One region of the Streptomyces sp. NPDC107654 genome, then DNA from elsewhere that is predicted to be linked to it. Evidence: riboswitches for the same ligand, from Rfam matches in the RefSeq annotation. Region 1 holds a riboswitch; each other region holds the start of a gene.
What was found. Region 1 has a riboswitch for S-adenosylmethionine ahead of ACZ7N4_RS26800 (amino acid ABC transporter permease). Riboswitches for the same ligand answer to the same signal wherever they lie in the genome.

Region 2: it holds a riboswitch for S-adenosylmethionine, as region 1 does, so the genes downstream of both, ACZ7N4_RS01035 (aminotransferase class V-fold PLP-dependent enzyme) here and ACZ7N4_RS26800 (amino acid ABC transporter permease) in region 1, are expected to answer to the same signal.
Region 3: it holds a riboswitch for S-adenosylmethionine, as region 1 does, so the genes downstream of both, thrC (threonine synthase) here and ACZ7N4_RS26800 (amino acid ABC transporter permease) in region 1, are expected to answer to the same signal.

What each region holds. Positions count from the first base shown of each region.
Region 1 is NZ_JBVKBI010000017.1:71,592-78,735, reverse strand. Features, by position in the region: gene ACZ7N4_RS26825 (FAD-dependent oxidoreductase) at 1-986, opposite strand, end outside; gene ACZ7N4_RS26820 ((2Fe-2S)-binding protein) at 979-1,281, opposite strand; gene ACZ7N4_RS26815 (NAD(P)/FAD-dependent oxidoreductase) at 1,278-2,438, opposite strand; gene ACZ7N4_RS26810 (putative leader peptide) at 2,649-2,771, shown strand; gene ACZ7N4_RS26805 (glutathione S-transferase C-terminal domain-containing protein) at 2,851-3,780, shown strand; SAM riboswitch class IV at 3,820-3,932, shown strand; gene ACZ7N4_RS26800 (amino acid ABC transporter permease) at 4,289-5,275, shown strand; gene ACZ7N4_RS26795 (amino acid ABC transporter ATP-binding protein) at 5,272-6,063, shown strand; gene ACZ7N4_RS26790 (ABC transporter substrate-binding protein) at 6,126-7,144, shown strand, end outside.
Region 2 is NZ_JBVKBI010000001.1:223,167-230,310, forward strand. Features, by position in the region: gene ACZ7N4_RS01010 (NYN domain-containing protein) at 1-1,261, opposite strand, end outside; gene ACZ7N4_RS01015 (hypothetical protein) at 1,309-1,548, opposite strand; gene ACZ7N4_RS01020 (rhomboid family intramembrane serine protease) at 1,702-2,445, shown strand; gene ACZ7N4_RS01025 (Lrp/AsnC family transcriptional regulator) at 2,442-2,723, shown strand; gene ACZ7N4_RS01030 (outer membrane protein assembly factor BamB family protein) at 2,720-3,271, opposite strand; gene ACZ7N4_RS01035 (aminotransferase class V-fold PLP-dependent enzyme) at 3,279-4,640, opposite strand; SAM riboswitch class IV at 4,776-4,892, opposite strand; gene trpD (anthranilate phosphoribosyltransferase) at 4,967-6,031, opposite strand; gene qcrB (cytochrome bc1 complex cytochrome b subunit) at 6,153-7,144, opposite strand, start outside.
Region 3 is NZ_JBVKBI010000020.1:23,667-30,810, forward strand. Features, by position in the region: gene groL (chaperonin GroEL) at 1-79, opposite strand, end outside; gene ACZ7N4_RS28780 (cold-shock protein) at 380-583, opposite strand; gene ACZ7N4_RS28785 (MoaD/ThiS family protein) at 1,032-1,307, opposite strand; gene thrC (threonine synthase) at 1,455-2,738, opposite strand; SAM riboswitch class I at 2,757-2,899, opposite strand; gene ACZ7N4_RS28795 (glucosyl-3-phosphoglycerate synthase) at 3,056-4,000, shown strand; gene ACZ7N4_RS28800 (alpha,alpha-trehalose-phosphate synthase (UDP-forming)) at 4,075-5,514, shown strand; gene otsB (trehalose-phosphatase) at 5,622-6,479, opposite strand; gene ACZ7N4_RS28810 (DUF3263 domain-containing protein) at 6,516-6,740, opposite strand; gene ACZ7N4_RS28815 (ABC transporter substrate-binding protein) at 6,784-7,144, opposite strand, start outside.

The DNA of each region.
Region 1 (7,144 bases):
TCGGCGAGCGCCAGCGCCGCGCCGCCGACGCCGGTGGCCTCCCCGGCGGCCCAGACACCGGGCACGTCGGTGCGCTGCTCGGCGTCGACCCGTACGGCGGTGCCGGACAGGGTGCAGCCGAGGGTCTCGGCGAGGTCGGTGTGCGGCAGCATGCCGTGGCCGACGGCGAGGGTGTCGCAGGGGATGCGCCGGGCGCTGCCGGGCCGGAGCCGGCCGTCCCGGTCGAGCGCGGCCACCGTCACCGCCTCCAGCCGGCCGGTGCCGTGCGCCGCGACGACGGTGTGCCGGGTCAGGGTGCGCACGCCGTGCCGGAGCAGCCGGGCCGCGTACCCGGCGCCCTCGGCGAGTTTGCCGGGCTGCGCGGCCAGGGCGGGCGCCCGGCGCGGCAGCGCGGCCGGATCGGCGGACTCGACCAGCGCGGCGACCCGGGCGCCGGCCGCGGCGAGCCCGGTGGCCACCGGCAGCAGCAGCGGCCCGGTCCCGGCCACCACCACCCTCCGGCCGGGCAGCACCAGGCCGCCCTTGAGCATGGCCTGCGCGCCGCCCGCCGTGACGACCCCGGGCAACGTCCAGCCGGGGAAGGGCAGCACCCGCTCGTACCCGCCGGTGGCGAGCAGCACGGCGTCGGCCCGGACGGTGACGCCCTCCTGCTGTGCCGGGCCGCGCAGGGCGTGCACGGCGACCGTCCCGGAGCCCTGCTCCCTTTCCACGCACCAGACATGATGATCGGTCAGATGGATGATCCGGCCGGCCGCCCGGTGCCGGGCCAGCGCGTCCCGCAGCCGCTCCCAGGTGCGCCACTGGTGGTGCAGGGCCTGCGGCCGGCGTGCGCCGAGGGCGGGGGCGGGCTGCCGGTAGAACTGCCCGCCGGCCTGCTCGGCCGCGTCGACCAGGGTCACGCGGACCCCTCGTGCCGCTGCCGCCAGTGCCCCGGCGAGACCCGCGGGGCCCGCGCCGACGACGGTGAGTCGCGGTGGTTCAGTCATCGACGGGGCCCGTCCCCTCCTGTGTGCGGATCACGTCTCCCGGGCGCACCGGCACCAGGCAGGCCCGTTGGTTCGGGCGGCCGTTGACGGTCACCAGACAGTCGAAGCACACCCCGATCCCGCAGAACACACCGCGCGGCTCGCCGGTGCCGCGTGTCCTGCGCCAGGCCGTCACGCCCGCCGCCCACAGCGCCGCCGCGACCGTCTGGCCCGGCAGCGCGGGCAGGGGCCGGCCGTCGAAGGTGACGGTGCGGGCCTCGCCCGGGCGGGCGCGGGTCAGCTTCAGCGGATTCACCGTACGTCGCCTCCCTCGGTGTCGAACCGCTCCGGACGGAACGGCCTGAGATCCAGCTCGGGTGTCTTCCCGGTGAGCGCCTGGGCGATCAACTGCCCGGTGCCGGGGGCGAGTCCGATGCCGGCGCCCTCGTGCCCGCAGGCGTGGAACAGGCCCGGCGCCCGCGGGTCGGGGCCGATCGCCGGCAGGTGGTCGGGCAGGTACGGCCGGAAGCCCGCGTACGTCCGCAGCGCGCGGACCCGCTCCAGGAAGGGGAACAGCCCGACCGCCCCGGCCGCGAGCGCCCGCACCGCGTCCAGCGACAGCGAGCGGTCGAAGCCCACCCGCTCCCGCGTGGCGCCGATCAGCACCGGACCGGCGGCCGTGCCCTCCACCACCGGCGAACTGCGCAGGCCGGCCGAGTCGCTGGCCACGTCGGCCACGTAGTCCGCGGCGTACACCTTGTGCCGGACCATCCGCGGCAGCGGCTCGGTGACCAGCACGAAGCCGCGCCGCGGCAGGACCGGCAACCGGACGCCGGCGAGCGCGGCGAGGTCGCCGCCCCAGGTGCCGGCCGCGTTCACCACCGCGGGTGCGTGTATCTCGCCGCGGTCGGTACGGACGCCGTACACCGTGCCGCCCGCCGTCCGCAGCACCCCGGTCACGGCCTGCCCGGTGTGCAGGGCGGCACCGGAGGCGCGGGCCAGGTGGGCGGCGGCCAGGGCGGGCATGACCTGCGCGTCCTGCGGATAGTGCACGCCGCCCGCCATGCCCGGCGCCAAGTGCGGTTCCAGCTCGGCGAGTCGGCCGCCGTCGACGGGTACGGCGGTGACGCCGGCGTCGCGCTGGCCCGCCGCGAAGTCCCGCAGGGCGTCCAGGGCCCGGGGAGTGGAGGCGACCACGAGGCCGCCCTTGGGCTCGTACTCGATCGCGGCGCCGTGCTCCCGTGCCAGCCCGGCCCACAACCGGGACGACAGCAGGGCGAGTTCGAGTTCCGGGCCCGGCTCCTTGTCGGAGACGAGCAGGTTGCCCTCGCCGGCGCCGGTGGTGCCGCCCGACACCGGGCCCCGGTCCACGAGGCGCACGTCGAGTCCGGCGCGCACGGCGTACCAGGCGCAGGCGGCGCCCACCATTCCGGCCCCGACTACCACGACATCGCAGGTCAGTCGCTTCGTCACGCCAGTACTATGTCACATGTTCCTCTGTCTGAGGAGTCCCCCGTGCCGACCTCGACTCCCGGTCGCGCCCCCCCTTTCCCGGTCGGCCCCGAGCCCCGGCCGGCCCGTGTCCCGACCGAGCCCGAGTCCCGGGCGTGGACGCCCCCTTGACGTCGTACCAGCCCGGATCGACACTCCAGGGAGGGAATCCTAGTGAACAGGTAGGGAATCATGGCGCGTCTCGCGACGGGCACCGGCCGTACGGGCCGGACGCCGTCGCGCGCCCTCCTGTTGACCTCCCGCCGTCACGTCGACCTGCAGCGCGTCTGCAGCGCGATCAGCCGCCACCGCTGACCCGGGCACCCTCACCGCCACCCACCGGCCCCGTCCGCGCCGGTGCGCCCGTCCGCACACCCGCCATCCGGGGAGACGCATGTCCATCACTCCGCTCACCGCCGTCCCGACCGCCGCACCTCGCCCCGCCCCCGCCTTCCGGGGCCGGATCGGGCAGGACGCGCGCAGCGGCCACTACGCCGTGCCGCACCGCTACCGGCTCCATCTGTCCACCGCCTGTCCCGACGGGCTGCGCCTCGCCGTCGGCCACAGCCTGCTCGGCCTGGACGACGGCTGTCCGGTCACCCTCCTGCCCGCCGTCCCGGACCGTCCCGACGGCGGCCACTCGGCCCTGCGCCCCCTGTACGAGGCCGGCGCCCACCACCACACCGGACCGGCGCTCGGGCCCGTGCTCGGCGACGACTGGTCCGGACGCATCGTCAGCACCCACACGCCCGACATCCTGCGCGACCTGGACCGGTTCCGTCCGGGCGGCGGCGCCCGCCTGTACCCCTCCGGGCTGGAGTCCGTGATCGAGGCCGTCGAGCGGATGTGCGCCGAGGGCATCGAGGAGGCCGCGCAGCGCGCGGGACGGGCCGGTGCCGACCCGGCGGAGCGGGCCGCCGCCCTCGACGTGCTGCTCGACACCCTGGGCCGGCTGGAGCGAGGGCTGGGCGGGGAGTCGTACCTCGCCGACGACCGGCCCACCGCCGCCGACATCGAGCTGTGGGTGACCCTCGTCCGGCTCGACACCGTCCACCGCTGCCACCTCGACGCCTCCGCCGTGCACCGCATCGCCGGCCACCGCGCCCTGTGGGCGTACGCCCGCCGGCTGGCCGCGCACCCCGCGTTCGGCCGCCACCTCGACCTCGACGGCATCGCCCGCCGCCACCACGGCCGCTGCCAGGGCCTGGAAGCCGCCGGAGCCGCTGTCCAGATCCTGGACTGGGCGGCCCACGCCGCGGAAACCCACGACGCTTCCCGCAGGTGGGAGCGGGCCCCCGATGTCCCGGGGGCGGACGGCCGTTGACAATCGAACGGCCAACTGCCTTACTTACGGCTCAAGAACGGTCATGAGCGTCAGCGCCAAGCCCTGGCTCGCTGACCGGCAACCCTCGCACCGCGGTGGGGTGCCCCAGGTGACGACCGGACCGGATGACTCTTTTTCGGTAAGCGCGAGGCCCTCCGGGGCCCGGAACAGTGACAGGTGACGCCATGTACGCAGTTCCCAGGACGGCCGTGAGCCGCCCCCAGGGCTGCGTACCGTCGTACGCCGGTCTCCTCGTCGCCGACCGCGTCGTCGACCTGCTCCGTGTGAACAGCGCACTGTGTACCGCACCGGGCTCTGCCCGCTGTCAGGGCTGACGTCTCCTCCCAGCCCCCGCGTTCCCGCCGCACACCGTCCCCGTGGTGTGCCGCCGTCCGCCCAGCCCCCGGTCCCGTGCCTGTCCGTGCGCCGCCCCGTGCCGTAGTGCCGTCGCGGCCCACGCCCGCCCGTGCGCGGCACCCGGGGGTGTCCGACTCCGCCGGAGCCTGCCATGAGTGAACCGCCGGGCGCCGCCGTCTCGCTGGCCGAGGCGCCGCCCACGCCGACCGACACTCCGTCAAAAGCTTTTGTTGCCCAGCGCGTTCAGCCGCTGCGTCGGCCCGGCCGGTGGATCGTCACCGCCGTCGTCCTCGTGCTGGTCGCGCAGGTCCTGCACGGACTGGTCACCAACCCCTTCTACCAGTGGGACCGCTTCCGCTACTGGTTCCTGCGCCCCGCCGTCCTCGACGGCCTCCTCGTCACCCTGGAAGTCGCCGCGCTCAGCGCCGTCCTGGGACTCCTCGGCGGGGTCCTGCTGGCCCTCGGCCGGCTCTCCGGCAGCCCGGTGCTGCGCGCGGTCAGCTGGACGTACACCTGGCTGTTCCGCTCCGTACCGCTGATCGTGGTGCTGATCTTCCTCTACAACTTCAGTGCCCTGTACAAGACGTTGAGTCTCGGCGTGCCCTTCGGCCCCGCCTTCCTCACCTTCGACGAGTCGAAGCCGGCCACCGACATGACGATCGCCGTCATCGGTCTCAGCCTCAACGAGGCGGCGTACGCCGCCGAGGTGGTGCGCGGCGGCATCCTCTCCGTCGACCAGGGACAGCACGAGGCGGCCGCCGCGCTCGGCCTGCCCAAGGGCTACCAGTTCCGCCGGATCGTCTTCCCGCAGGCCCTGAGATCCATCACCCCGAACTACGTCAACCAGCTGATCGGACTCGTCAAGAGCACGTCCCTGGTCTTCTACGTCTCCCTGCTCGACATCTTCGGCACCGTCCAGTCGATGAGCAGCACCTATCCCGGTGACGTCGTGCCGCTGCTGATGGTCGCCACCGTCTGGTACCTGATCCTCACCAGCGCCGTGTCCGTCGTCCAGTTCCAGGTCGAGCGGTACCACGCCCGGGGCGCCACCCGCACCCCGCCGCCGACACCCCTGCGGAAGGCGCGGGCCGGCCTGGCCTTCCTGCGCGACCGGCTGCGCCGGGAGGCCGCCGTATGAGCACCGCGCAGACCCTCCCGACGACCGCCCCCGCCGCGCTCGAGGTGCACGGCGTCCACAAGTGGTACGGCACCCACCGCGTCCTCGACGGCATCGACCTGACCGTCCGCCCCGGCGAGGTCACGGTGATCCTGGGGCCCTCCGGCTCCGGCAAGTCGACGCTGCTCAGAGTGATCAACCACCTGGAGAAGCCCGAGACCGGTCACGTCAGCGTCGGCGGCGAGCTGATCGGGGTGAAGCGGCACGGGGACCGGCTGAAGGAACTCAGCGAGCGCGCCCTCCTCGCCCAGCGCGGCCGGATCGGCTTCGTCTTCCAGAACTTCAACCTCTTCCCGCACCTGACCGTCCTCGACAACGTCGCCGCCGCCCCCGTCGCCACGCGCCGGCTGACCAAGGCCGCGGCGGTGGAACTGGCCCGCGAACTCCTCGACCGCGTGGGCCTCGGCGACAAGGCCGGCGCCCGTCCCCGGCAGTTGTCCGGCGGCCAGCAGCAGCGCGTCGCCATCGCCCGGGCCCTCGCCCTGCGGCCCGGGATCATCCTCTTCGACGAGCCGACCTCGGCACTCGACCCCGAACTCGTCGGCGAGGTCCTGGCCGTCATCAAGGACCTGGCGACCAGCGGCACCACCCTCGTCATCGTCACCCACGAGATCGGCTTCGCCCGCGAGGTCGCCGACCGGATCGTCTTCATCGACGGCGGCCGGATCGTGGAACAGGGCCCGCCCGCACAGGTGCTGGACCACCCGCGGCACCAGCGGACCCGGGACTTCCTCGGCAAGGTGCTCTGACCCGCACCGGCCCGGAACCCGAACGCGCCATCCCGACGACTCTGCGAACGACAAGGACAGCCATGCCCAGCCACCTCTCCCGACGCGGCCTCCTGCGCGGCCTCACCGCGGCCACCGCCGCCTTCTTTCTCGCCGGAGGGCTCACCGCCTGCGGTGGTGACAGCGAGGCCGCCGCCACGACCGACACCACGGGCACGGTGACCGTGGGGCGGCTGTCCAACGGAGCCGCCACCCAGACCGCGCTGAAGGTCTCCGAGGTGAAGTCCATCAGCGCCCACCTGCCCGCCTCCGTCCGCAGGAGAGGCAAGCTCGTCATCGGCGTCGGCGCCCTGCCCTCGGGATCCGCGCCGCTGACCTTCCTGGGCAGCGACCAGAAGACCCTCACCGGCTCCGAACCCGACCTCGGCCGCCTGGTCGCCGCGGTGCTCGGCCTCCGACCCGAGGTCCGCAACTCCACCTGGGAGAACCTCTTCGTCGGCGTCGACAGCGGGAAGGTCGACGTCGCCTTCTCCAACGTCACCGTCACCGAGGAGCGCAAGAAGAAGTACGACTTCGCCTCCTACCGCAAGGACGACCTGGCCTTCGAGGTGCTGAAGAAGAACCCGTGGAACTTCGACGGCCGGTACCAGGACCTCGCCGGCAAGACGGTCAGCGTGAGCTCCGGAACCAACCAGGAGAAGATCCTGCTGGAGTGGAAGGGCAGGCTCGCCAAGGAGGGAAAGAAGCTCACCGTCAAGTACTTCCCCGACCAGAACGCCATCGACCTGGCCCTCAGAAGCGGCAAGATCGACGCCTACTTCGGCCCCAACCCCACGATCTCCTACCGTGTCCGGCAGACCGCGAAGACCCCCGAGCCGACCCGCGACGCGGGCACCTTCTCCGGCGCCGGCGCCACGCTCCAGGGCCTGATCGCCGCCACCGCCAAGAAGGACAGCCACCTCGCCGAGCCGGTCGCCGAGGCCGTCAACTACCTGGTCGAGCACGGGCAGTACGGCAAGCTGCTGGCCGCCTACAACCTCTCCAACGAGTCCCTGGCGAAGTCGGAGGTCAACCCGCCCGGGCTGCCGCTGGACAACTCCTG
Region 2 (7,144 bases), on a different contig from region 1:
TGGAGGCGACGATGACCGGACGTCCCGGCGGCTCGGCGCGCACCAGTTGACGGATCAGCTCGTCGGCCGTGACACCCGGCTTGGAGAACAGCACCCGCACCCCGCGCGGCGGCGCGAGCAGCACCGGCGCGGCGAGTTCGGCGCCGTCGAAGACGCACGTCACCTCGGCCCCGGTCTGCGCGGCGAGCGCCGACAACTGGCCCAGCAGCCGCAACCGCTGCTTCTCCAGCGGCATCTGCGGATAGCCGGTCTTGGTCACGTTGTAGCCGTCGACGACCAGATGCGCCTGCGGCAGCGCCAGCAGCTGGTCGAGGATGGCCGGGTCGTTCTCGGACAGTGCGCGGGCGGCGATGTCCTTCGGGGTCATACGGCCCGGTTCGACCGCGTCCACCGTCTCGGCGGGGCGCACCGACACCGGGGGCAGGGCGAGTTCGCGCCGGAGCCCCTGGGTCGCGTCCAGCAGGGTGTCGAGCAGCAGCCGCACCCGCATGTCCTCCACGCTGCGGCCCTCGCGCGCGGCCCTGCGGGTGGCCTCCAGCGCGGCCTCGGCCTCGCCCAGGCGGGCCTTGAGCCGGCGCGCCTCGCTCTCCGCGGCCGACACCTGCGTCTGCGCCTCGGTGCGCACGGCGTCCATCTCGCCCTGCACCCTGCGCAGTGCGGCCTCGCCCCGCTTGACGTCGCTGAGCGCGGCGCGCAGCTTGCGGTGAAGCGATTCCGCCTCCTTGCGGGCCGACTCCAGCTCCGCGCGCAGCCGCTCGGTCTCGGCACGGGTGTGCTCCCGGGCCTGCGCCAGCTCCGTGCGCAGCCGCTCCAGTTCGGCCCGGCTCTCCTCGTCGGCGCGCTCGGCGTCCGCGCGCTGGGCCTCCTCGCCGGCCGCGGTGACCAGCTTGACCCAGTCCGCGGGGCGCAGCACATAGGCGGCGGCCGCGACGTCGAGCGGGTCCGCGGCCGGGGGCGGGGAGCCGGAGTCGAGGGCGCCGGAGAGTTCCGGCTGGGCCTCTCTGAACTTCTCCCCGATCCGCTGCCGGAACAGCGGATCGGTCTCCAGCGCCGCCGCCATCGCGTTCCCGGCGAACTTCGCCCGGCGGTTGGGGGCGAAGCGGGCGTACTGCCTCAGCTGGGCGGGCAGTTCCGCCACGGTCAGCCCGCCGAAGCCGTCCGAGACGATCTGGACGACACGCCGGCGCACGCCGTCGGGCAGCGGACGGTCAAGCACCTCAGCGGTGCCGTCGCCCGGCCCCCCGCCTGCGGTCTCCACCATCCGTCACACCCCAATACCGGAAAAAGCCTCTCCGGGGCCCGCTCCGCTCAGGAGCCGGCGCCCGGCCTGTCCACGAGTTCCACCTGGTCCACCGCGTTGCACCAGCGGCAGCGCACCGATTCGATGGTCTCACTGACCACCTCGCGCTCCTCCACGGTCGACTCGCCGGCCAGGTCGAGGTGGACGTACTCGACGACCTTCGACGAGCGGGTGACGTCGAACCGGGTGAGGTTGCCGCAGAGGGTGCAGCGCCATCGTGTCGTGGCCGTCGGCAGGGGAACCGTCATGGTGACTGTTTACTTCCTTCTCGTGTCGGTCCGCGCCGTCCCCCGACGCGTGTGGCTCGTAACCCTACGGCCTGCCGGGGACTCGCCGCCCGTCCGTTCACGGCGGCGAGGCGGTCTGTCAGCTTGCGTCCCGTTACGTCATGCTCTGTAGTCATGATCAGCACCTGGAGCAGGGCGGCCGGCAGGACACTCGGAGCGGTCCGGGGCACCTCGGCCCCGATGACGTACGGCCTCATCGCCCTGTGCGCCCTGATCTTCGCGCTCGGCCCCGCCTCCGGGCTGGTCCCCGGGTACGGCTCCGGGGACGCGCTGCTCGCCGCGCAGCGGGCGTACTTCCGGCACTGGGGCGTGGTGCCGGCCGAGCTGTTCGAGGAACCCGCCGGGGCGGCGCTCACCCCGGCCACCGCGCTCTTCGTGCACGGCAGCTGGGTGCACCTGCTCGGCAACATGCTCTTCCTCTTCGTCTTCGGGGCGATGACCGAGGAGCGGATGGGCCGGGTGGAGTTCACCCTCTTCTACGTCGGCTGCGGCTACCTCGCGCTGCTGGGGTACGCGGCGGCCAACGCCACGTCCGGACAGTCGCTGGTCGGCGCCTCCGGGGCGGTCTCGGCGGTCCTCGGGGCGTTCCTCTACCTGTTCCCCCGCGCACGTGTGACCAGTCTCCTCCCGTTCCTGTTCTTCGTGCCGCTGCGCTTCCCCGCGTGGGTGGTGCTGCCGCTGTGGGCGGCCCTCCAGTGGCTGGCGGCGGGGCGGGCCTCGGACGGCCCCGGGGTGGCCTACCTGGCGCACCTCGTGGGGTTCGGGCTGGGCTTCGGCTACGCCTGGGTGCGGTACGGCCGTGGGACTAGAGTGAAAGCCGCCCCAGCTCCGGTCCCCGAGGGAGAGAAACAGCCGTGATCACCGCGATCGTCCTGATCAAGACCAGCGTGGACCGGATCCCCGAGATCGCGGAGGGGATCGCCGCGCTCGACAGCGTCAGCGAGGTCTTCTCGGTCACCGGCACCTACGACCTGATCGCCATGGTCCGGGTCCGCCGTCACGACGACCTCGCCGAGGTCATCCCGGGCCGGATCAGCAAGATCCCCGGCGTGGAGGCCACGGACACCCACGTCGCCTTCCGCACCTACTCCCAGCACGACATGGAAGCCGCCTTCGCGATCGGCCTCGACAACTAGCCGGTCGTCTCCACCGCGGCGATGCCCGTCCCCGAAGGGACGTAGAGGCGGCCGGCGTGGGCGACCGGGGTGTGCTGGTCGTCGCCCGCGTCACGGCCGAGGGCCGCGCTCCAGCGCTGCTTCCCGTCCAGGTCCAGTGCCCGGACCCGGTCGCCCGCGCGGACGTACACGGTCTCGCCGGCCACGACCGCCCGCGGCTGGGCCGCGCTCCTCTCGAGGTCGTGCGCCCAGGCGCGCGAGCCGTCGGCCGCCCGGACGGCGTACACGAGGCCCTGTTCCGTGCCGACGGCCAGGGCGCGGCCGCCCGCGCCGAGCGGCCCGGTGTCGGTCTCCCTGCGCCACAGCCGGCGGCCGTCCGAGACACGGAAGCCCTGAAGCTCGGCGGCGGTGTCCGCGAACAGGGTGGTGCCCGCGACGGCGACGGCCGTGACGTCCGTGCCCGCGGACACCCGCCACCTGCGGGAGCCGTCCCGCGCGTCCAGCGCCAGCAGGGCGTCGCCGTGTGTCCCGCGCGGCTCCCCGCGCCCCGCGGCGGCGCCGCCGTGCACGCCGGTCTCAGACCGCCGGGACGCAGCGGCCGTCCTCCGTGCGGTACTGCCACTTGGCGCCGTCCCGCACCAGTTCCCGCACCGCGTCGACGAAGCGCTCGACGTGTTCGTCGGGGGTGCCGGCGCCGAAGCTGACGCGGATGGCGTTGAGGGACTTCTCGCCGGGGGCCGCCTCGGGGGCACCGCACTCGCCCTGGCTCTGGGGGTCGCTGCCGAGGAGGGTGCGGACCAGGGGGTGGGCGCAGAAGAGGCCGTCGCGGACGCCGATGCCGTACTCGGCGGAGAGGGCGGCGGCGAAGTGGGAGCTGTTCCAGCCCTCGACGACGAAGGAGAGGACGCCGACCCGCGGGGCGTCGTCGCCGAAGAGGGAGAGGATCCGCACCTCGGGGACGTCGGCGAGGCCCTCGCGGACCGCGCGGACGAGGTGCTGCTCGCGGGCGACCAGGGTGTCCCAGCCGGCCTCGGTCAGGGCCTTGCAGGCCGAGGCGATGGCGTAGGCGCCGATGACGTTCGGGGAGCCGGCCTCGTGGCGGGCCGCGGTGTCGTGCCACTCGACGGCCACTCCCCCGTCCTCGCGCCGGGTGACCTTGCGGCTGGCGCCGCCGCCCGCGAGGTACGGCTCGGCCGCCTGGAGCCAGTCGGCGCGGCCGGCCAGGACGCCGGAGCCGAAGGGGGCGTACAGCTTGTGGCCGGAGAAGGCGATCCAGTCGACGTCGAGGTCGCTGACGGACACCGGGTGGTGCGGGGCGAGCTGCGCGGCGTCCAGGACGATGCGGGCGCCGTGGGCGTGCGCGGCGGCGGCCAGCTCGCGCACCGGCCACAGCTCGCCGGTGACGTTGGAGGCGCCGGTGACGCAGACCAGGGCGGGGCCGTGGGGCTCTCGGTCGGCGAGGGCCCGCTCCAGGGTCCGGACGGCCTGCTGCGGGGTGCGCGGGGCGTCGAGGTAGGTGACCCGCGCGTCCTGCCAGGGCAGCAGGGAGGCGTGGTGCTCGGTCTCGAAGACGAAGACCTGGCAGTCGGCCGGGATCGCCCGCGCGAGGAGGTTGAGGGAGTCCGTCGTGGAGCGGGTGAAGACGACCTGGTCGGCGGGCCGGCAGCCGAGGAAGTCGGCGACCGTGCTCCGCGCGTTCTCGAACAGGTCCGTGGAGAGCTGGGAGAGGTAGCCCGCACCGCGGTGGACGCTGCCGTAGTACGGGGCGTACGCGGCGACGTCGTCCCAGACGCGCTGGAGGGCGGGCGCGCTGGCCGCGTAGTCCAGGGCGGCGTAGGCGACTTCGCCGCCGGTGACGAGCGGGACGGTGACATCTCGCCCCAGAACGGGCAGAGGGGCGCAAACGGTCTGGTCGGAGGCAGCGCTGGAGACGGACATGGCGGAACTCCCGTGAGACGAGGGGGGAAGACGAAGAAGAGAGAAAGGGTGTGCGGAGGCGGGGCTCTGCGGCCCTAACGCATTCGCTTGCTCACGGAAGACTCCTCGACGACCAGGATCCCTGGGTTCGTGAGGGATCCGCGCTTGCCGTACACCTTGCTGTGCACGGCCTGGTCTTCACCCGGGGCACCCCGCCACGGACGGAGGGTTGCCGGACAGTCGGCCGGGGCCTCATGACTGTCACTCATGACCTGGTACAGGAACGTACGCGAGGTGATCGTCGTCCCGCAACCCGTGTCCGGATCGCGGGACGACGTCCGGGGTGCCTAGGCGTTGCTGACGGCCACCCAGCGGTCCAGGGTGCGCTTCGCGGCGCCCGAGTCGATCGACTCCGCGGCCTTCGCCATGCCGGCCCGGAGCTGCTCGGCGAGCGGCGCGTCCGTCGGCCGGAGCGCCACCAGCGCGGCTGCCGAGTTCAGCAGGACGGCGTCCCGTACGGCGCCCGTCTCGCCGTCCAGCAGCCGCCGGGCGACCTCCGCGTTGTAGGAGGCGTCGGCGCCGCGCAGGGCGTCCACCGGGACGAGGTCGATGCCGACGTCCCGCGGGTCGAAGGTCTCCTCCGTCACCTTGCCGTCGCGGACCACCCAGACCCGGGAGGGGGCCGTGACGGTCAGCTCGTCCAGGCCGTCGTCGCCCCGGAACACCAGCGCGGAGTTCCCCCGCTCGGCGAGGACGCCGGCGACGATCGGCGCCATCCGGGGGTCGGCCACCCCGACGGCCTGCGCCCGCACCTGGGCCGGGTTGGTGAGCGGGCCCAGCACGTTGAAGGTGGTCCGGATGCCCAACTGGGCGCGGGCCGGGGCGACGTGGCGCAGGGAGGGGTGGAACCGGACGGCGAAGCAGATGGTGATCCCGGCTTCCTCGGCGACCTCGGCGACCCGCCGCGGGGTCAGGTTCAGGTTGATGCCGAGCTTCTCCAGGACGTCGGAGGAGCCGGAGGCGGAGGACGCGGCGCGGTTGCCGTGCTTGACGACCTTCGTGCCCGTGCCGGCGACGACGATCGAGGACATGGTGGAGATGTTCACCGTCTTGGCGCCGTCACCGCCGGTGCCGACGATGTCCACGGCCGGCCCGGGCACCTCGATGACGTTCGCGTGCGCGTACATGGCCCGGACGAGTCCGGTGATCTCCTGGACCGTCTCGCCCTTGGCCCGCAGCGCCACCATGAAGGCGGCGATCTGCGCGTCGGTCGCCTCCCCGCGCATGATCACGTCCATCGCCCAGGCCGTGTCGTCGGCGGACAGGTCCCGGCCGTCCAGCAGACCGTTCAGCAGGGCGGGCCAGGAGCGGCCCGCCGCGGTGTCGCCTCCAGCGGGGGTCACAGCGCTCATCAGCCGCTCCTCGTACAGATTCCTGCTCCGTCGTGGACCACCCTATCCAGCCCCGGGCACGGGGAAGGGCCCCGTCCGGGTTACGGACGGGGCCCTTCGGCGTGGCGTGGCGACGCGGGGATCAGTGGTGGCCGTGGCCGCTCGTGATCTCCTTGTACTCCTCGACGGTCGGCTTCGGGATCTGGTTGTCCTCGCCGTAGTAGGCGTTGGAGAGCTTGACGCGCAGCTTCTCCGAGGCACCCACCTTGCGCTCGACACCGTTCTCGTCGACCGTCGGACCGATCTCGGCCGGCTGGTACTGCTCGTGCGCGGTGAGCGTGTGCAGCTGCTCCTGGCTGAGCGGCTCGTGCACCTCGATGAACTCACCGTGCGGCAGCCGCTTGATGATGCCGGTCTCGCGACCGTGCAGCACCTTGTCGCGGTCGCGGCGCTGCAGGCCGAGGCAGATCCGCTTGGTGACGAGGAACGCGATGACCGGTCCGGCGAAGAAGGCGATCCGAACGAACCAGGTGACGGCGTTGATCGACAGGTGGAAGTGGGTGGCGAAGAGGTCGTTGCCACCGCCGACCAGGCCCACCATGTAGACCGTCACCCAGGCGACACCGAACGCGGTACGGGTCGGGGCGTTGCGCGGGCGGTCCAGGATGTGGTGCTCGCGCTTGTCGCCGGTGACCCAGGACTCGATGAACGGGTAGACCGCGATCGCCGCCAGGACGAGACCGAAGAGCACCAGCGGGATGAACACGCCCAGGACGAGCGTGTGGCCCCAGAAGTTGATCTCCCAGCCCGGCATGTAGCGGACCAGACCCTCGGCGAAGCCCATGTACCAGTCGGGCTGGGCGCCGGTGGACACCTGGTCCGGACGGTAGGGGCCCATGGCCCAGATCGGGTTGATCTGGGCGACCGCCGCGATGGCCGCGATGACACCGAAGACCAGGAAGAAGAAGCCTCCGGCCTTGGCCATGTACACCGGCAGCAGCGGCATGCCGACGACGTTCTTCTCGGACTTCCCGGGACCCGCGAACTGCGTGTGCTTGTGGTAGAAGACCAGGATCAGGTGCGCCACCATCAGGCCGAGCATGATGCCCGGCAGCAGCAGGATGTGGATCGAGT
Region 3 (7,144 bases), on a different contig from region 1:
TCACGGCGTCCGCGAGCTGGTTCATGCCGCGCTCGAGGCCGCGCCGCGCCTCCTCGTCGAACGCGATGATCTTGGCCATGTGAAGTGGTCCCTCCAGGACTGGGGGTGATTCCTTCGGACCGCGCCCGCGCCCGCGACGGACGGCTCGCCGGCCTCGTGGTCCCTTGCACCACACGGCCTGCGGGCCTCACCGACCCGGTCCTTCGCTGTCACTCTCACCTTCAGAGTGCTAACGCCAATGATTAGCACTCGGCATGGTCGAGTGCAAGCGCCCTGCGGGGTACGGCGTCCCCGTCCGCCGCCCGCGAACAGAGCCGTCCGGGGTACGGCGAAGGGCCCGCACCCTCTGCGAGGTGCGGGCCCTTCGGACAAGAAACGTTCAGGCGGTGACGCGAACCATGTCGGCCTGCGGGCCCTTCTGGCCCTGCGAGATCTCGAACTCGACCCGCTGGCCCTCTTCCAGGGTGCGGTAGCCGTCCATCTGAATGGCGCTGTAGTGGACGAAGACGTCCGCACCACCGTCGACCGCGATGAAGCCGTACCCCTTCTCCGCGTTGAACCACTTGACGGTGCCCTGAGCCATGCCTAACTCCCCTATTACTGGCCCTTGCACAGATCCACACTTCGCGGACCCGGGTCAGACCTCACCCCCCATTGGCCGGGGGCGTGCGCCGGAACGCGTCGACCGCGGCTGAATGTATCTGTCCAACTGCCGTCTGCAACAGGTCAATCGGACGAGAATTCTGGACGCGAGAGGTCAGGAATCTGGGGAGAATTCACCCGAATCCCGGGCAAGTCGGGCCCCATAAAAGCCGCAAAAGCCACAGAGGACCCGCACACTTTGGCTACTTCTTGTCGGGGCACGCGGCATGTTTTCTGGGCCCGCGGCCCGGAGGTCCCGGCCGTGTTCCCCAACTCTACCGCGCTCAATCACACAGAATTGCCCCCTCCGCTTCTCTCACGGAGAGGGCAATCCGACGGACACTCGGTAATCGATGTTACCGACGGTAATGAGCGGACATATGGACGGCTCAGCCGCCCGCGACCGCCGGAATGATCGACACGCCGGCACCGTCCGGGGTCACCGTCTCCAGACCCTGCTCGAAACGGACGTCGTCGTCGTTGACGTACACGTTCACGAAGCGGCGCAGCCTGCCCTGGTCGTCCAGCACGCGCGCGGCGATGCCCGTGTGGTTCTTCTCCAGGTCGGCGATGACCTCGGCGAGCGTCGCGCCCTCGGCGGTGACCTCGGCCTGCCCGCCGGTGTAGGTGCGCAGGATGGTGGGGATGCGAACGTTCACGCTCATGCGGTGAGACCTCCGGTCGGGTTCACGGGTACGGCGGGGCGGTGCCCCGGGGGCGCGGGGCTGTGACGAGTGTGCGGCTGCCGCCGCGCCGGCGCGACCGGCCCCCACCGCCCGCGGGGTGGGTGCGGCCTGCCGGCGCGGCGCCCGTCATGCGAGGCCGGCCTCGCGGAAGGAGTCCAGGCTCGGGCGGATGGTGGCGGTCAGGCCGGTCCCGGCCACCGCGTCCAGGGTCTTCAGGCCGTCGCCGGTGTTGAGGACGACCGTGGTCTTCGCCGGGTCCAGCAGGCCCGCCTCGAGCAGCTTGCGGGTGACGCCGACGGTCACACCGCCGGCCGTCTCGGCGAAGACGCCCTCGGTGCGGGCCAGCAGCTTGATGGCGTCCACGATCTCCGCGTCCGTCACGTCCTCCACGGCACCGCCGGTGCGGCGGGCGATGTCCAGGACGTACGGGCCGTCGGCCGGGTTGCCGATGGCCAGGGACTTGGCGATGGTGTCCGGCTTCTGCGGGCGGACCACGTCGTGCCCGGCCTTGAAGGCGGTGGACACCGGGGAACAGCCCTCGGCCTGCGCCCCGAAGATCTTGTAAGGCCTGTCCTCGACCAGGCCCAGCCTGATCAGCTCCTGCAGGCCCTTGTCGATCTTCGTGAGCTGGGAGCCGGAGGCGATCGGGACGACCAGCTGGTCGGGCAGGCGCCAGCCCAGCTGCTCGGCGATCTCGTACGCGAGGGTCTTGGAGCCCTCCGCGTAGTACGGCCGCAGGTTGACGTTGACGAAGCCCCAGCCCTCGCCGGCCGGGTCGCCGATCAGCTCGGAGCAGAAGCGGTTCACGTCGTCGTAGTTGCCCTCGATGCCGACCAGCTCACCGCCGTAGACCGCGGCCATGACGACCTTGCCCTGTTCCAGGTCGTGCGGGATGAACACGCAGGAGCGGAAGCCGGCCCGGGCGGCGGCGGCGCCGACGGCACCGGCCAGGTTGCCGGTGGAGGAGCAGGAGAGGGTGGTGAAGCCGAAGGCGCGGGCGGCCTCCAGGGCCTGGGCGACGACCCGGTCCTTGAAGGAGTGGGTGGGGTTGCCGGAGTCGTCCTTCACGTACAGCCCGCCGGTCACGCCCAGCTCGCGCGCCAGGTTGTCGGCCTTGACGAGCTTGGTCCAGCCGGGGTTCAGGTTGGGCTTGCCGGCGACGTCCGCGGGCACCGGCAGCAGCGGCGCGTACCGCCAGATGTTCGCGGGACCGGCCTCGATGCGCCGGCGCAGTTCCTCGGTGTCGTAGGCGGAGAAGTCGTAGGCGATCTCCAGCGGGCCGAAGCACTCCTCGCAGGCGAAGACCGGGCCGAGCGGCACCCGGTGGCCGCACTCGCGACAGCTCAGTGCCGCGGCGGGGCCGAGGTCGACGGTGGATTCGCTGGAGGTTGCAACTGTCTGCACAGCCATGTGAGGCGAGGCCCTTTCTCCTCATCTTCCTCACGACGCATCTCGCCGTGAGACGGATTTGGCACCTTCCCTAGCCGGGAGCCTCGCTACGAAGACGAGAATCGGCTGGAGGGTTGCCGGGGCTTCATCGGGCCGTGTCCCTCTGCCCCTCTGGATGAGCGGTATGCGGTTGTGAACGCCGGTCGACCCCCGACATGCGATGGTCATCGGCGTTGTTCAAGACTGTAACCGAAGGCCAGGACAGTTGAGATAGTCGTCCGAACCGCGAGATGGATCACACGGTGGAGTGTGGTCGTGACAGTGAGGAGCCGCCGACCGTGCTGGAAGAAGTCGAGCGCTGGCTGAGCACCCGCTCCTGGTCCGTGGCCGACCGTCCGCTGCACCAGGTGCTGGCGGCCAAGCAGCGCACCGGCCAGACGATCAGCGTCGTCCTGCCCGCCCTCAACGAGGAGGAGACCGTCGGCGACATCGTCGCGGTCGTCCGGCACGACCTCGTGGAGCAGGCACCGCTCGTCGACGAGATCGTGGTCGTCGACTCCGGCTCCACCGACCGCACCTCCGAGGTCGCCGCCCGCGCCGGCGCCCGGGTCGTGCACCGCGACGACATACTGCCCCGCATCCCCGCCGTCCCCGGCAAGGGCGAGGTGCTGTGGCGCTCGCTGCTGGTGACCGGCGGGGACATCGTCTGCTTCATCGACGCGGACCTGAGGGAGTTCTCCTCCGCCTTCGTCACCGGGATCGTCGGCCCGCTCCTCACCGACCCGGACGTCGACCTGGTCAAGGGCATGTACGACCGCCCGCTCGCCGGCGGTGCCGGGCAGGGCGGCCGGGTCACCGAGCTCATGGCCCGTCCGCTGCTGAACATGCACTGGCCGCAGCTGGCCGGGTTCGTGCAGCCGCTGGGCGGCGAGTACGCGGCCCGCCGCTCCCTGCTGGAGCAGCTGCCGTTCCCCGTCGGCTACGGCGTGGAGCTGGGCATGCTGGTCGACGCGCTGCACCTGGTGGGCCTGGACGCGCTGGCCCAGGTCGACGTGGGTGTGCGCAAGCACCGGCACCAGGACGGGCAGGCGCTCGGGAGGATGGCGGCGGCGATCTACCGCACGGCCCAGCTGCGGCTCGCGCGCGGGCACCTCGTCCGGCCCTCCCTCACCCAGTTCGAGCGGGGCCAGGACGGGTTCGAGCCGCGTACCTACTCGGTGGACACCGAGGAACGGCCGCCCATGGTGGAGATCGCGGAGTACGCCGAACGGAAGGTGGCGTGAACGTGCCGTACACGGTCCTTCCGCCTGGCGAGCCGTACGTTTGAGCGTTTGGGGGCCGGGCTAGGTTGAGGCGTATGGCTTTCACGCGTGCTGCTGGTGACAAGGCTCAGGTGCTGGTCGCGTCGAATCGCGGCCCGGTCTCCTATCAGGTGGGCGAAGACGGTGCGCTGCACGCCAGACGGGGCGGCGGCGGACTGGTCTCGGGGCTGTCCGCCATCGGCTCGGACGCGGACTCGGTGTGGGTGTGCGCCGCGCTCGGCGACGGCGACCGGGCGGCGGTGCGGCGCGCGGACGGCGGGCTGCTGCCGGCCGAGGACACCGGCGGGCAGCGGGTGCGGATGCTCGACATCGACGCGAGCGTGCACGCCGAGGCGTACAACGGGATCGCCAACTCGGTGCTGTGGTTCGTCCACCACATGCTGTACCAGACCCCGCTGGAGCCGGTCTTCGACGCGGAGTTCCGCCGGCAGTGGGGGTCGTACGAGGCCTACAACCGGGCGTTCGCCGAGGCGCTGGCGGAGGAGGCCGCCGAGGGCGCGGCGGTGCTGATCCAGGACTACCACCTGGCCCTCGCCCCCCGGATGCTCCGCCGGCTCCGCCCCGACCTGCGCATCGGCCACTTCTCGCACACCCCGTGGGCGCCGCCGGACTACTTCCGTGTCCTGCCCGACGACATCGCGGCGGAGCTGCTCGGCGGCATCCTCGGTGCCGACCGGGCGGCGTTCCTGACCCGGCGGTGGGCGGACGCGTTCACCGACTGCTGTCACGCGGTGCTCGGGCCCGGCATCCCGTCCGGCACCCGGATCGGGGTGCACGGGCTCGGCGCGGACGCCGACTTCCTGCGCGAGCGGGCGCACCGGCCGGACGTGGACGAGCGGATGGCGGCGCTGCGGGAGGAGATCGGGGAGGGCCGGAAGACGATCGTCCGGGTGGACCGCACCGAGCTGTCCAAGAACATCGTGCGCGGGCTGCTGGCGTACGAGCAGCTGCTGGAGGACCACCCCGAGTGGCGGGAGAAGGTCGTCCACGTGGCCTTCGCCTACCCGTCCCGGCAGGACCTCGCCGTGTACCGCGACTACACCGCCGAGGTGCGGCGGGTCGCGGACGGGATCAACGAGCGGTACGGCACGGCGGGCTGGACGCCGGTCGTGCTGCACGTGAAGGACGACTTCGCCCGCTCCCTGGCCGCGTACCGGCTGGCCGACGTGGCCCTGGTGAACCCCATCCGCGACGGCATGAACCTGGTCGCCAAGGAGGTCCCGGTCGTCTCCGACGCGGGCTGCGCGCTGGTGCTGTCGCGGGAGGCGGGGGCGTACGAGGAGCTGGGCGAGGACGCGTTCACGGTGAACCCGTACGACATCGGCGGGACGGCGCGGGCCCTGCACGAGGCGCTGACCCTGCCGGCCGGCGAACGGGCGGAACGCTCGAAGCGGCTCGCGGCCGCGGCGACCGCGCTGCCGCCGGCCCGGTGGTTCCTGGACCAGCTTGAGGCGCTGACCTCTCAGCCGCGCTGACCCGTCGGGCCGAGCCGGCCTCGCAGCCGCGCCGGCCTCACAGCGGGGCCGACGTCCCAGCGGGGCCAACGTCCCAGCCGGACTGGCCTCACAGCCGGGCCGAGCGGTCAGCCGAGCTGGGTGGCCAGTGTCCTGAGGAGGTCCACGACGCCCTCCGGGCCGTCCACCACCAGGTCGGCGCGTTCGGACAGTTCCGTGACCTCGGTGCTGCCGCTGCACACCAGCAGGCCGGGGGTGCCCTCGGCGCGGAGTTCCTCGACGGCGGCGAAGGCGGGCAGGTCGCCGAGGTCGTCGCCGGCGTAGACGACGCTGCCGGCCTTCAGGGCGCGGGCGTGGTCGAGGAGGGCCACGCCCTTGTCCATGCCGGGCGGGCGCAGCTCCAGGACCATGCGGCCGGGCTCCACGATCAGGCCGTGCCGGGCGGCGAGGTCGGTGAGGGGGGTGCGCAGGGCCTCGAACGCGGCCTGCGGGTCGGCGGCACGGCGGGTGTGTACCGCGAGCGCCCGGCCCTTCTCCTCGATCCACGCGCCCTCGCCGGCTCCGGCGCGCCGGAGCACTGCGGGCAGCTCGGCGCGGACGGCGGCCACGCCGGGGTGCGGGGGCGGCGCGGTGACCTCGCCGGTGGCCGCGTCCCAGCGTTCGGCGCCGTAGTGGCCGAGGACGGTGAGGTGCTCCAGACCGGGGACGCCGGCGAAGCCGCCGTGGCGGACCGCTACCTCGGGCGGGCGGCCGGTGATCACGGCCACGGAGGCCACCCGGGGTGCGAGCGCGGCGAGCGCGGGTACGGCGCCGGGGTGCGCGCGGGCCTGTTCGGGGTCGGCGACGATGGGGGCGAGCGTGCCGTCGAAGTCGAGGCCTACGAGCGCGGTGCCGGGCTTGGCCAGCAGTGCGTCGAGTCCGTCCCGGCCGGCTCGGGTGCGCGGGGCCGGAAGGGGGTGCCGGGGGTCCGTGGAGTGGGTGCCCATACGGCGACCCTATCCAGGAGGGGCCCGGTCCACTCCTCAGCGCTCCGCGCGGCGGGCCTCGCGTATGCGGCGGAGGCGGTGGACCGTGACGGGGTCGTGGGCCAGGGCGCGCTCGTCGTCCAGGAGGGCGTTGAGGAGCTGGTAGTAGCGGACGGGGGTCAGGTCGAGCTCCTCGCGGATGGCCCGTTCCTTCGCGCCGGGGCCGGGGAAGGTCCGGCGCTCCAGCGCGAGGATGGCTTTTTCGCGGGTGCCCAGTTCCATGCCCGCCACCGTAGCGGCGGGCGCTGACATCGGGCGGTCGGTCCTAGCCCGCGTTGGTGCTGTCGGCCGCCGTGGCCGACGACTGCAGGCGGGTCAGGACGCCGGCGGGGTTGCCGCCGGGGGCGACGGCCTGGCCGATGTTCTGCTTGACGGCCGCGCTGATCGCCGCCCAGGAGGTCTTGCCGACGGGGTACAGCTCGGAGGTGGGCAGCTGCTCCAGGAAGGGACGCAGGGCCTTGTCCGAGGGCGCGTTCGACGCGTCCATCGTGTTGGAGGCGGAGCCGGTGACCGGCAGCAGCCCGTACTCCCGGGAGAAGTCGAGGACGTTCTTCTCGGTGTAGACGAAGTCGAGGAAGTCGCCGATCTGGTCGGCGTGGCCGTTCTGCCTGAAGCCCATCATCCAG